Linked DNA regions of Algoriphagus machipongonensis. The protein of the gene in region 1 interacts with the protein of each later gene in a pairwise test. Links are inferred from orthologs where the notes say so. Each region holds a gene or a part of one and is shown on either strand. Other genes may lie near its edges.

What was found. The genes of interacting proteins can lie anywhere in the genome.
Region 2: the proteins of ftsH (region 1) and hflK interact in binary tests that used the Escherichia coli proteins (3 or more experiments, as listed by UniProt). The link is inferred for Algoriphagus machipongonensis from one-to-one orthologs.

Annotation. Positions count from the first base shown.
Region 1 is NZ_CM001023.1:3,920,633-3,925,202, forward strand. The notes cover bases 1-2,922. They hold ftsH (ATP-dependent zinc metalloprotease FtsH), read left to right. Parts: upstream 1-387; coding sequence 388-2,457; downstream 2,458-2,922. Other genes in these bases: rsfS (ribosome silencing factor), read left to right, coding at 1-322; ALPR1_RS16510 (UDP-2,3-diacylglucosamine diphosphatase), read left to right, coding at 2,520-2,922. In the rest of the region: more of ALPR1_RS16510, read left to right, coding at 2,923-3,296; ALPR1_RS16515 (hypothetical protein), read left to right, coding at 3,293-4,129; ALPR1_RS16520 (inositol oxygenase family protein), read right to left, coding at 4,137-4,570. UniProt on the Escherichia coli protein: Acts as a processive, ATP-dependent zinc metallopeptidase for both cytoplasmic and membrane proteins. Plays a role in the quality control of integral membrane proteins.
Region 2 is NZ_CM001023.1:802,563-809,323, forward strand. The notes cover bases 555-3,358. They hold hflK (FtsH protease activity modulator HflK), read left to right. Parts: upstream 555-1,369; coding sequence 1,370-2,347; downstream 2,348-3,358. Other genes in these bases: ALPR1_RS03390 (outer membrane protein assembly factor BamB family protein), read left to right, coding at 555-940; hflC (protease modulator HflC), read left to right, coding at 2,344-3,285. Also shown: more of ALPR1_RS03390, read left to right, coding at 1-554; ALPR1_RS03405 (helix-turn-helix domain-containing protein), read left to right, coding at 3,547-4,707; ALPR1_RS03410 (arylsulfatase), read left to right, coding at 4,909-6,761.

The sequences.
Region 1 (4,570 bases):
AATCATCAACGGAATGGAGGAAAAAAAAGCCTCGAACATTGTATTGATGGACCTAAGACATATTAAAGACTCCGTTTCAGATTTTTTTGTGATCTGCTCTGGAAATTCAGACACCCAAATAGAAGCCATTTCCGATTCGATTGAAGAGCAAGTGATCAAAGCTGGGGATGAAAACCCCTGGAGGAGTGAAGGAAAAAATAGTAAAAACTGGATTTTGATGGATTATGTGAACGTAGTTGCCCATATTTTCCTTAAAGAGAAGCGGGAGTTTTATGGATTGGAAGATCTTTGGGGAGATGCTAAAATCACCCACTTTGGCTAAAATGCTTCAAACTTTACCAAAACTATCCCGTTTTACCTTAAGTTTACAGAATTACACACTAAGCGATGAGCGATAAAAATAAAAACAAAAAATTTGTACCCAAGACACCACAACAAAAACCAAATTTTCAACTTTGGTTGATTATTGCGGCTGTGTTGGTACTTCTTGGCCTTACCTGGTTGCAAAACAGGTCGGCTGTCATTGACATTACACAGAAGAAATTTGAGGATATGTACCTAGCAGGTGATGTATCCAAGGTGATGATGGTAAAAAATATGGAGCGAGTGGATATCACTCTTAAGCCTTCTGTTTTATCAGAGCCTAAGTATAAAAACGAATTAGAGTCTGGCTCCACCTTTTTCAATCCCTCTGGCCCTCACTATTCCTTCCAAGTGGCCTCTGTGGATAAATTTGCCAATGACTTTGACGCTTTAAAAGAAAAAGCTTCACCTGAAAACAGAATCGATCTTGAGGTTTCTACAGAAGAAAATTGGAGCTCTTATTTTAGCAGCTTCGGTTTCCTGATCTTGCTGTTTGTGTTTTTCTGGTTTATGATGAGAAGAATGGCAGGTCCGTCTGGTCCTGGTGGCCAGATCTTCAATGTAGGTAAGTCCAAGGCACAATTATTTGATGCGGAAAACAAAGTCAAAATTACTTTTGACAATGTGGCAGGTCTGGATGAAGCCAAAGAAGAGATTCAGGAAATCGTCGAATTCCTTAAAAACCCAAGTAAATTCACCAAACTAGGTGGAAAAATACCAAAAGGTGCTTTACTGGTAGGACCTCCGGGAACAGGTAAGACCTTATTGGCAAAAGCTGTAGCTGGTGAAGCAGCTGTACCATTCTTTACACTTTCAGGTTCCGATTTTGTGGAAATGTTTGTGGGTGTGGGAGCTGCAAGAGTTCGTGACTTATTTAAGCAGGCAAAAGAAAAAGCACCGTGTATTATCTTTATAGATGAGATCGATGCGATCGGTAGATCCAGAGGAAAAGGACAAATGCCAGGTTCAAACGATGAACGTGAAAACACACTTAACTCGCTTTTGGTGGAGATGGATGGATTTGGTACTGATTCAGGTGTCATTGTTTTGGCAGCAACCAACAGACCAGATGTCCTAGATAGTGCTTTGCTAAGAGCAGGCCGTTTTGATAGACAAATCTCTATTGATAAGCCAGACATTGTGGGTAGAGAAGCTATTTTCAAAGTCCACCTGAAGCCAATCAAAACCAATCCAGATATTGATCCTAAGAAATTGGCTGCTCAGACCCCTGGCTTTGCAGGAGCTGAAATCGCCAATGTTTGTAATGAGGCAGCTTTAATCGCAGCCCGAAGAAATAAAACTGCTGTAGATATGCAGGATTTCCAGGATGCCATCGATAGAACAATTGGAGGATTGGAAAAAAGAAATAAAATCATCTCTCCTGAGGAGAAGAAAATCGTTGCTTATCACGAAGCTGGACACGCTGTGGCAGGATGGTTCTTGGAGCATGCTGACCCATTGGTGAAAGTTAGTATTGTACCAAGAGGAATAGCTGCGTTAGGGTATGCTCAGTATTTACCAAAGGAGCAGTTCTTATATCAAACCGAGCAGTTGATTGACGAAATGTGTATGACGCTTGGAGGTAGAGCTGCCGAGGAAATTATCTTTAAGAAAATTTCTACCGGTGCGCTAAGCGATCTGGAAAGAGTTACAAAAATGGCTTATTCCATCGTCTCTATTTATGGTATGAATGATAAAATCGGAAACGTTTCATTCTATGACTCTAAAGGGGATGGTTATAAAATGACCAAGCCATATTCAGAAACAACTGCTGAAACAATTGATGAGGAAGTAAGACAACTGGTTCAGAAGGCCTATTTAAGAACAAAGGAACTTCTGACAGAAAGAATTAATGAATTAGAAATCTTAGCGAAAGAACTTCTTGAAAAAGAAATCTTGTTCCAAGCGGATCTGGAGAAACTAATCGGTAAAAGACCTTTCGAAAGAGAGACTACTTACCAAGCGTATACCAATAAAAAGGAAAGTGCGCCAGTCCCAGTCGTAGATCAATTAGAGGAACCAACTTTGGATCCAGACACTACTCCTTCCGATAAACAAAAATCAGTTACGGAACCGAAGGAAGAAAATTCATAAGTTTTAAAGCCCCTTCCTAAAAGGGGCTTTTTTTATACCCAATTCCAAGTTTATCTTTATTCATGGCAGAAACCACCCTGGACATAAAGCTGAATGGTAAAAAACTGTTTTTTGCTTCAGACTTCCATTTAGGAGCTCCTAATAAAGCCGAAAGCAGTCTCCGTGAAAAGAGAATTATCCGTTGGTTGGATAGCATTAAGAAAGAAGCTGCCGCCATCTTCCTAGTAGGGGATATTTTTGATTTTTGGTTTGAGTATGGTACTGTTATTCCCAAAGGTTTTATTCCCTTTATATCCAAAATTTCTCAATTGAGAGATGCTGGTATTCCTATCTACTTTTTTACTGGGAATCATGATTTATGGATGAAGGACTACTTTACAGAGGAGTTAGGAATTCCTGTTTTTTTCGAACCTATTCACATTTCTGTGGAAGGAAAGAGACTGTTTGTTGGACATGGAGATGGTTTGGGGCCGGGAGATTATTCTTATAAAAGGCTTAAAAAGGTTTTTGTCCACCCCTTGTCAAAATGGCTTTTTAAATGGCTTCATCCAGACATAGGAATCAAAATTGCACATGCCTGGTCAGGCCATAGTCGAATCACCAATATCGAAAAGGATGAAAATAAATTTCTTGGAGAAGATGAGTGGCTATGGGCTTATTGTAAGGAAATTGAAAAAGAAACCCATTTCGATTACTATATTTTTGGACATCGCCATTTACCATTGGAGCTTGAGGTAGGAGAAAACTCCACCTACTTTAATCTTGGGGAATGGGTCAGTCAAAATACTTATCTAGAATTTGATGAGAAGGAAGTACTTTTGAAAACATTTGAAGGATGAATCGGCCATTCTTTTTAGTACTCCTCTTTATAAGTTTTACTTCTCTTGCACAACAAGAAAAACTGGGAAATCCCATATCCGAAATAACTATTGAGGGTCTGGACCTTGTTTCACTAGACACCAGGGATCAAATTTTCGCCAGTTCAACTTCTGGAGACATCTATCAGTTCAGTGAAAAAGGAAAGCAATTGAACCTTTTTTCTCCAGCTCGTCAGGGGAGATTACAACAATTAGAAGCCTCTTGGACAGTCAATATTTTTAGTTTCTCAGAGGATCTTCAGGAATATCGGATCTTGGATCGATTCTTAAAACAGCTGACCGAGAACAGCTTTCTACAAACAGATATTAACCTCGCGAAAGCTGCTACCTTAGGAAATAACAATATTGTATGGGTATGGGACGAGTCCGATCTAAGCCTCAAAATTCTCGACTATAGAAGAAACCTGGTGACACAATCCCAGCCGCTCAACCTTATCCTTAATTTAGGTCAAGTGGAAGTCTTGGAAATCAGGGAATTCAAGAATCGTTTGTTTATGAATGTTGAGGGAGAAGGTATTTTCATATTTGATAATCAAGGAAATTTCATTGAAAAAATCTCCTTGATCACAAAGCAAAGAATGTGTTTCTACAAAGAGCATTTACTTTGGGTAGAGAACACGCAATTAAATGCCATATCTATTTCTGACAACCAGGTATCGACTCTCATCGATGAATTACCATCAACTTTTGAATTTCTTCAAATAGGTCAAGAAAAGCTGGTTTTAAAGAGCAAAGGAAAATTGACCTTATACCCTATACCAAGCTGGCTCAAATCCTTTCCAGTTAATGAATAGTCCCCGTTTAAAACTTTAAGGTATCTGGCAAAAACTTAGCTGCCAAATCTTCATAATAAGGGCGCAATTCTTTGACATTTGGGGGAACAGCAGCCTTCGAATACAAATCGTAAGGATTGAATTTATCCACCCATTTAAATAATTGATGGTCATCCTTATTCATTAAGTGATCATAAGCCTTCTCTCTGTGCTGTGCATAAAAGCTATGATAACGAAGCATTGCCAAACCCTCTTCCGGCAAATAATCTTTCATGATTTGGTAAATATATTCATCATGGCCCCAAGACATATGCACTTGATCTAGCCCACAATTAGGCTTATACACCCCATATTTAGAATTCAGCAAGGGGTCCTGGCTATCTGGATTTTGTTTAAAAAATTCTGGGTAAACAATTTTATCCGAATGTTGGCATCCAACCGGAAAAGTATCACCCACCACAC
Region 2 (6,761 bases), 3.1 Mb from region 1 along the record:
CGGGAAGGAAATCTGGAGAAACAAGACAAGGAACGGTGTGAAAAATCAAATGGTCATTGCCGATGGTCAAGTCATTGCCACAGACATGGAAGGGATCACCTATTCCTTTTCTCTTGATCAAGGGTTGAAATTGTGGGAAAAAGATTTAGGGTATAGGCGAAAATTTGGCTTTGTTTCTGGGATAGTTACAGATGGTGAGACGGTCTTTACTGGCTTTGCCGAAAGCCTTACCGCTCTGAATCCAACCACTGGTCATGTCAAATGGAAAGCAAATAAATCCAAAGGAGGTTATGGGTCTACTGCTACAATGACCTTGGCTGGGAAGTTACTCCTCGTCAATCGACAGTGGGGAGGGATGGATGCACTGGACAAGGAAACAGGGGAATACCTCTGGAGTAGAGAAGATGATGGACTCCGATTTAGAGACGGGGTTTTGACCTTTGCTGATGGCTATCTTTGGGTCGCGGGTAGATCAGGGTCTGGCGAAAGCAAATTGTTTCAGTTGTCAGTTGAGACCGGCGAAACTATCAGTAGCATGGAAACTGGAATGATGAATACGGGGACTTCAACTCCGATCGTCTTAAAAGATCAGTTCATATTAGCTGGCTCGCATCCAGGAGTGGTATCCTTTGATAAAGATTCTGGCAAAAAACAATGGGAGTTTGAAGTTGATCCTGCTCTTTTTTACACTCCTTCTTACTTTTCTGACCAGCAACAGAGTATAGAATCTACTCCAATACTTGTCGGAGATCATCTGATATTTGGAGCGATGGATGGAAAACTCTATGTTTTGGAAGCTAATTCTGGGAAATTGATTTGGAAGACGCATTTAGGTGCTCCTATTATGACCTCAGCGGCAATCTCTGAAAATGGCTTTTTTATCTGTGACTTTGCTGGAAATATCTATTATTTCCTTGCCATGGGAAACACTCAGCCTTAATTCACCTTTTAAGTTCTAAAAAGGTGAATTAAGAGCTGGAAAGACTTAAAATTTCGATTTCAATAAATTTAAAAATGTAACATTAAAAAAGTTATTTTTGATAGGTTCATTCCCGCTACTACAAGGACACTAGAAATGGTGTCCTTTTTTTGTTTTTGGACTGGAGATCGATTGACCAAATTTGATCTTGTGGCGGTTTTCGCTATTTCAGAACTTGTCAAGCATGATCTTTTTTTGATTTGATCTATTGGAAATCTGTATAAGAGAAGTAAAGTTTTTGCTAATTTCTTTTCCTTTCAAAGAATCGGAGCCATTCATTTTTACTAAGAATCAATTCTTCCTCAAATTTTTTTAGTAGTATTCTTAAAGAAACGGGGAAAATAATTTCCAGAATCTGAACAAGCTTACTCAAAAGGACATTAGTATACTATGGAAGAAAAGATAAATCAACTGAATATTAACCTATACTGGTTAAGGGAAAACCTCAAGAAAATTGTTCTTGGGCTACTGGTGTTACTGGCCCTTTTTACCAGTATTCGTACGGTGGGGCCTGAGGAAGAAGGGGTTGTAATCCAGCTGGGTCAATACAACCGAACTGTCAATCCGGGGCTAAATTTTATAGTTCCATTTTGGATTGAACGCATGTATAAAATCCCGGTGCAGCGCCAACTAAAGCAGGAATTTGGCTTTAGAACCACCAAAGCGGGTCAGCGATCAGATTATACTAAGGAGGGATTTGGAGATGAGAGCATGATGCTGACGGGAGATCTAAATCTGACTGACGTGGAATGGGTGGTTCAATACAGAATCACAAACTCCTATAATTTCCTTTTCAAAGTCAGAAATGCAGAAAAAACCCTGCGGGACATGTCTGAATCGGTGATGAGAAAAGTGGTGGGGGATAGGACCGTGAATGAGGTGCTAACTGTCGGAAGACAGGAAATAGCTACTACTGTAGAAGGCTTATTGCAAGAGCTTTGCGATGAATACGAAAACGGAATCCGAATCGATCAGGTGGTTCTCCAGGATGTCAACCCACCAGAATCTGTCAAACCATCTTTTAATGCAGTCAATCAGGCGCAGCAGGAAAGGGAAACGCTAATCAACCAAGCAGAAGCAGAATACAATAGGGTAATCCCTAGAGCCAGAGGTGAGGCAGAAGAAACAATTCAGCTGGCAGAGGCTTTTGCCCTTAACCGAGTGAATCGTGCAAAGGGAGAAGCAGAACGTTTTAATGCCCTATTCAATGCCTACATTAAATCTCCGGAAGTAACCAAACAAAGAATTTATCTGGAAACAATGGAGAAGATCTTGCCTAAAATCGGGAACAAAATTATTGTAGATGAGAAAGGCAATAATGTATTGCCTCTTTTAAATATTGATCAAGTAAAAACTCCGCAAAAATGAGCAAGAGAAAGATAAGTTCTATCGTTTTGGTAGTTGTATTAGTGATACTATCCTTCAACAGCTATTTTGTGTTGGATGAAACACAGCAGGCAATCGTCACCCAGTTTGGAAAGCCTGTGGGTGAGCCAAGGACATCCCCTGGGGTCAATTTTAAAATACCTTTCCTTCACAAAGTTCAATTCTTTGACAAGCGCTATTTGGAGTGGGATGGAGATAGAAATCAAGTCCCGACTAAGGACAAGAAGTTCATCTTTATAGATACCTATGCCCGTTGGGAAATCACGAACCCTTTGCAATTCTTTATTAGGTTAAGAGACGAACGCTCGGCACAATCCAGATTGGATGATATTTTGGATGGTGAAACCAGAAATGCTATTGCAAGTCACGATTTACTTGACATTGTAAGATCCAGCAATAGGGAGCCTGAGATCACGGAGGAGTTTTTGGAGGAAATAGAGGTCTTACAGGACATTTCGGTAGGAAGAGATAAAATTGAAGAAATCGTTCTAGAAAAGGCGAACCAAAGAACCGCTGACTTAGGAGTGAGGATTTTGGATTTTCGATTTAAGCGAATGAATTATGTAGACGATGTCAGAGATCGTGTGTACGATCGAATGATTTCTGAAAGAAACCGAATTGCAGATCAATTTAGATCAGAAGGCCAAGGAAAGGCCCGGGTAATTGAAGGAAATAAGGAAAGGGATTTGGCAGAAATACAGTCGGAAGCCTTCCGTGAAGCTGAGGAAATAAAAGGTGAAGCGGATGCTGAGGCAACAGAAATTTATGCCTCAGCCTACAATAAAAACCGGCAATCTATTGAGCTGTATAAATTTCTCCGAACCATGGAAAGCTTCGAAAAATCTATGGACGAAAAGACCAGTATAATTTTATCTACTGATTCTGAATTTTTCAGATATTTAAGAAAGCTGAATCAGTAATTAATCAGTCTAAATCATACCAAGTTAAAAGCCGGTCATCACTGATCGGTTTTTTTCTTTTTAGGATCGTACTGTAGGTTGTGCCTTAAAACCGATTTCTATTTGTTTTAAAATATGCTCCCCTTTTTTCTCTTTGTTTTTATATTAAAGCTTTACTGAACTAAGAACCTATTGAGATTTAAGAGAGGATTTAAATGAAACTCTTCTTCAAATATTTTTTTAGGGCAATATTTAATGTAAAAGCTGAGTACTTTTAAGATAATGAATCAAATTATTCCAACAGCAGGTTTAGTATTAGGGCTTTTGGTCAGTTTAGTGCTGATCATTTTTGCTAAGAAGAATCAAAATGGAAATTGGCTCTTAGGAACCTCTCTATTTTTTCTCTGGTACGGACTGGTGACCACTGAGATTTATCGCTCTGGACTCATCTTGGAATATCCTGCCTTTTCCAGGACTGGAAATATTTTCTCCTACCTCATTGCTCCATTTTTATACTTTTTTATCAGACAGATCATTGATAGAGGAATTGATTGGAAAAGATGGTACTGGTGGTCTGTTTTTCCAGTCATCTTTTATATGGTGGATTTCTTGCCTTATTTTTTATTGCCCAATTCAGAAAAAATAATGCTCATTAAAGACCAACAAATGGGGGTGTCCAATTTCAGTTTTTCTGAGGGTTGGATCACGCCGGATTATTTCCAATATCATTTTCGACAAATTTGGTCTTTTGTTTTTTTGATACTGGTATATCAGATGTTTTATAGCCGCAGAAAATTAATACTGCCCTTAAATAATAAGATTAATTTTAAGTTATTCTCCTTCATTTTTGTTCTCACCTGCTTGTATTCTGTTTCCATTATTCCAGGTTACATCAAGAATTTCATCCCTATGAATTGGTATAATCTAACATACCAAAGTTTGACTTTATCCACCACTTTAATATCAACAGCTATCTTTTTGATATTCAACCCTGGGTTTTTGTATGGTTTTTACTGGGATAAAGAGCCTCAAATTAATGTGGATAACTCTATAAAAAAATCTCAAAAAGAGCCAGAAATTAATTCATCAGATCTTTCCATTTGCAAGGCAATTGGGAGTTTTTTAGAGATGAAAAAAGTATTTTTAAATCCTGCCTATTCGATCCATGATTTAAGTAGGGAAATTGAAATACCTGTATATAAACTCTCGCCAGCCATTAATTCAGTACATGGGGTGAATTTCAACGTTTGGTTAAATACCTTCAGGATAAGAGAATTTGAAAGATTGGCTGAGATAGAAAGTTATCAACAAATGGGGATGGACTTGCTTGCTGAAAAATGTGGGTTTACTAATCGAGCGACTTTTACCAATGCCTGTAAAAAAATTAAGGGAATGACTCCTGGAGCATATTTAAAAGAGAAGATAAATACTCGTGTCTCTTGACAAATAGATGTAAAGTTTTACTGAATCGTTACTATTTTTTGAAAGTTGACTTAAAGCCTTACTATATTTTTTTAAATTTAATCTAGGTATTATATTATTTATTCGTTTCGCTGAAGGAAGAAGGTATGATTAATCGATAGAAATTAATACCTGCTTGAATTTTTGTTTCTGAGTTTTTATCAATCAACTATTTAATAAATCATGAAAAAGTATTTTGTTTCACTTTTCACTGCATCTGTTCTTTGTGGCAGCCTAATCATATCTGGGCAGGCTCTGGCTCAAAAAAAAGAAGCTGTCAAAAAGCTCCCATATGATGACCCTGCATTCAAAGGCAAAATAGGAAGAACTTATAAAGACTCCGAAATGGACTGGCCGGAGTTTCCTTCCCCTCCTGAGGGAGCACCAAATGTAATTGTCATCCTACTGGACGATGTTGGCTTTGGTATGACCAGTACCTTTGGAGGTTCGGTGCCTACCCCTTATTTGGATTCCTTGGCCAGCGAAGGATTACGCTACAACCGTTTTCATACTACAGCGATTTGCGGTCCCACCAGAGCTGCTTTATTGACAGGAAGAAATCACCATAATGCCGCCAACGGATTTCTGCCGGAATGGGCTACGGGATATCCAAGCTATAATACCCTGATTCCGAGAAGTACTGCTACCATCGGAAAAATGGTAAAATACAATGGAATGAATACAGCCTGGTTTGGTAAAAATCATAATACTCCGGATTGGGAAACATCTGCTGCCGGGCCTTTCGATCGTTGGCCTACAGCCCTTGGTTTTGATTATTTCTACGGATTTAATACCGGGGAAACCGATCAGTATAATCCAGTACTTTTTGAAAATACGGTACCAGTAGAGCCGGAAACATCTCCAGAAGAAGGCTATCACTTCATGACCGATATGACTGATCGGGCTATTTCATGGATTCATGGTCAAAAAGCCATTGCTCCTGATAAGCCAGTATTTATGTATTTCGCTCCTGGAGCTATTCATGCGCCTCACCATACTCCTAAAGAATGGAGAGAAAAATTCAAAGGTCAGTTTGATCATGGCTGGGACCGTGAGCGGGAAATTGTCTATGCGCGTCAGAAAGAAATGGGCGTAATCCCTGCTGATGCCAAGCTTTCACCGAGAAATGAAAATATCAAAACATGGGATTCCCTCTCTGAAGACGAGAAGAAGTTTTATGCCCTTTTGCAAGAAAATTACGCAGGCTATATGGCATTTACTGACCATGAAATCGGTCGTTTGTTGGAGGCGATTGGCAAACTTCCTGACGCAGATAATACCCTGATCATGTATATCGTGGGAGATAATGGCGCCAGTACTGAAGGGGGATTAGAAGGAACGCTGAATGAAATCAAAGCATTGAATGGGATCCAAAGCCAACTTTCTGATAATTTGAAAAGAGCCGATGAAGTAGGTGAACCAGGTTCTGAACCGCACATTCCCGTCGGTTGGGCTATGGCCGCCAATACGCCGTTCCCATGGGCTAAGCAAGTGGCTTCTCACTTTGGCGGAAGCCGAAACCCAATGGTAGTTACCTGGCCTAAAGTGATCAAAGATAAAGGTGGTATCCGGTCTCAATTCTTACACGTGATCGATGTGTTGCCAACCATTTTGGAAGCGACCGGTTTGGAGATGCCGCAATATGTAGATGGTGTGGAGCAAAAACCACTGGATGGGAAATCTTTCCTATCCACTTTTATCGATGCTGATGCTCCTGAAATTCGGAATACGCAATACTTTGAGATTTTATCCAACCGTGCCTTGTATCATGAGGGTTGGGTGGCAGCACACCAACATACCTTGCCTTGGAGACAGGATATCGCTCCGGGTTACCAAAATGAAGTTTGGGAACTCTATAATATTGAGGAAGACTTTTCGGAGGCTGTCAACGTAGCCGATCAATACCCTGAAAAATTGGAAGAGTTGAAAGCTATGTGGGAAGAGGAAGCTCAGAAGTACCATGTCTATCCTTTGGATGATCGAGGAGCTGCAAGGTTGACCGTTCCAAAGCCTTCACTCATTACAGGACGTACTTC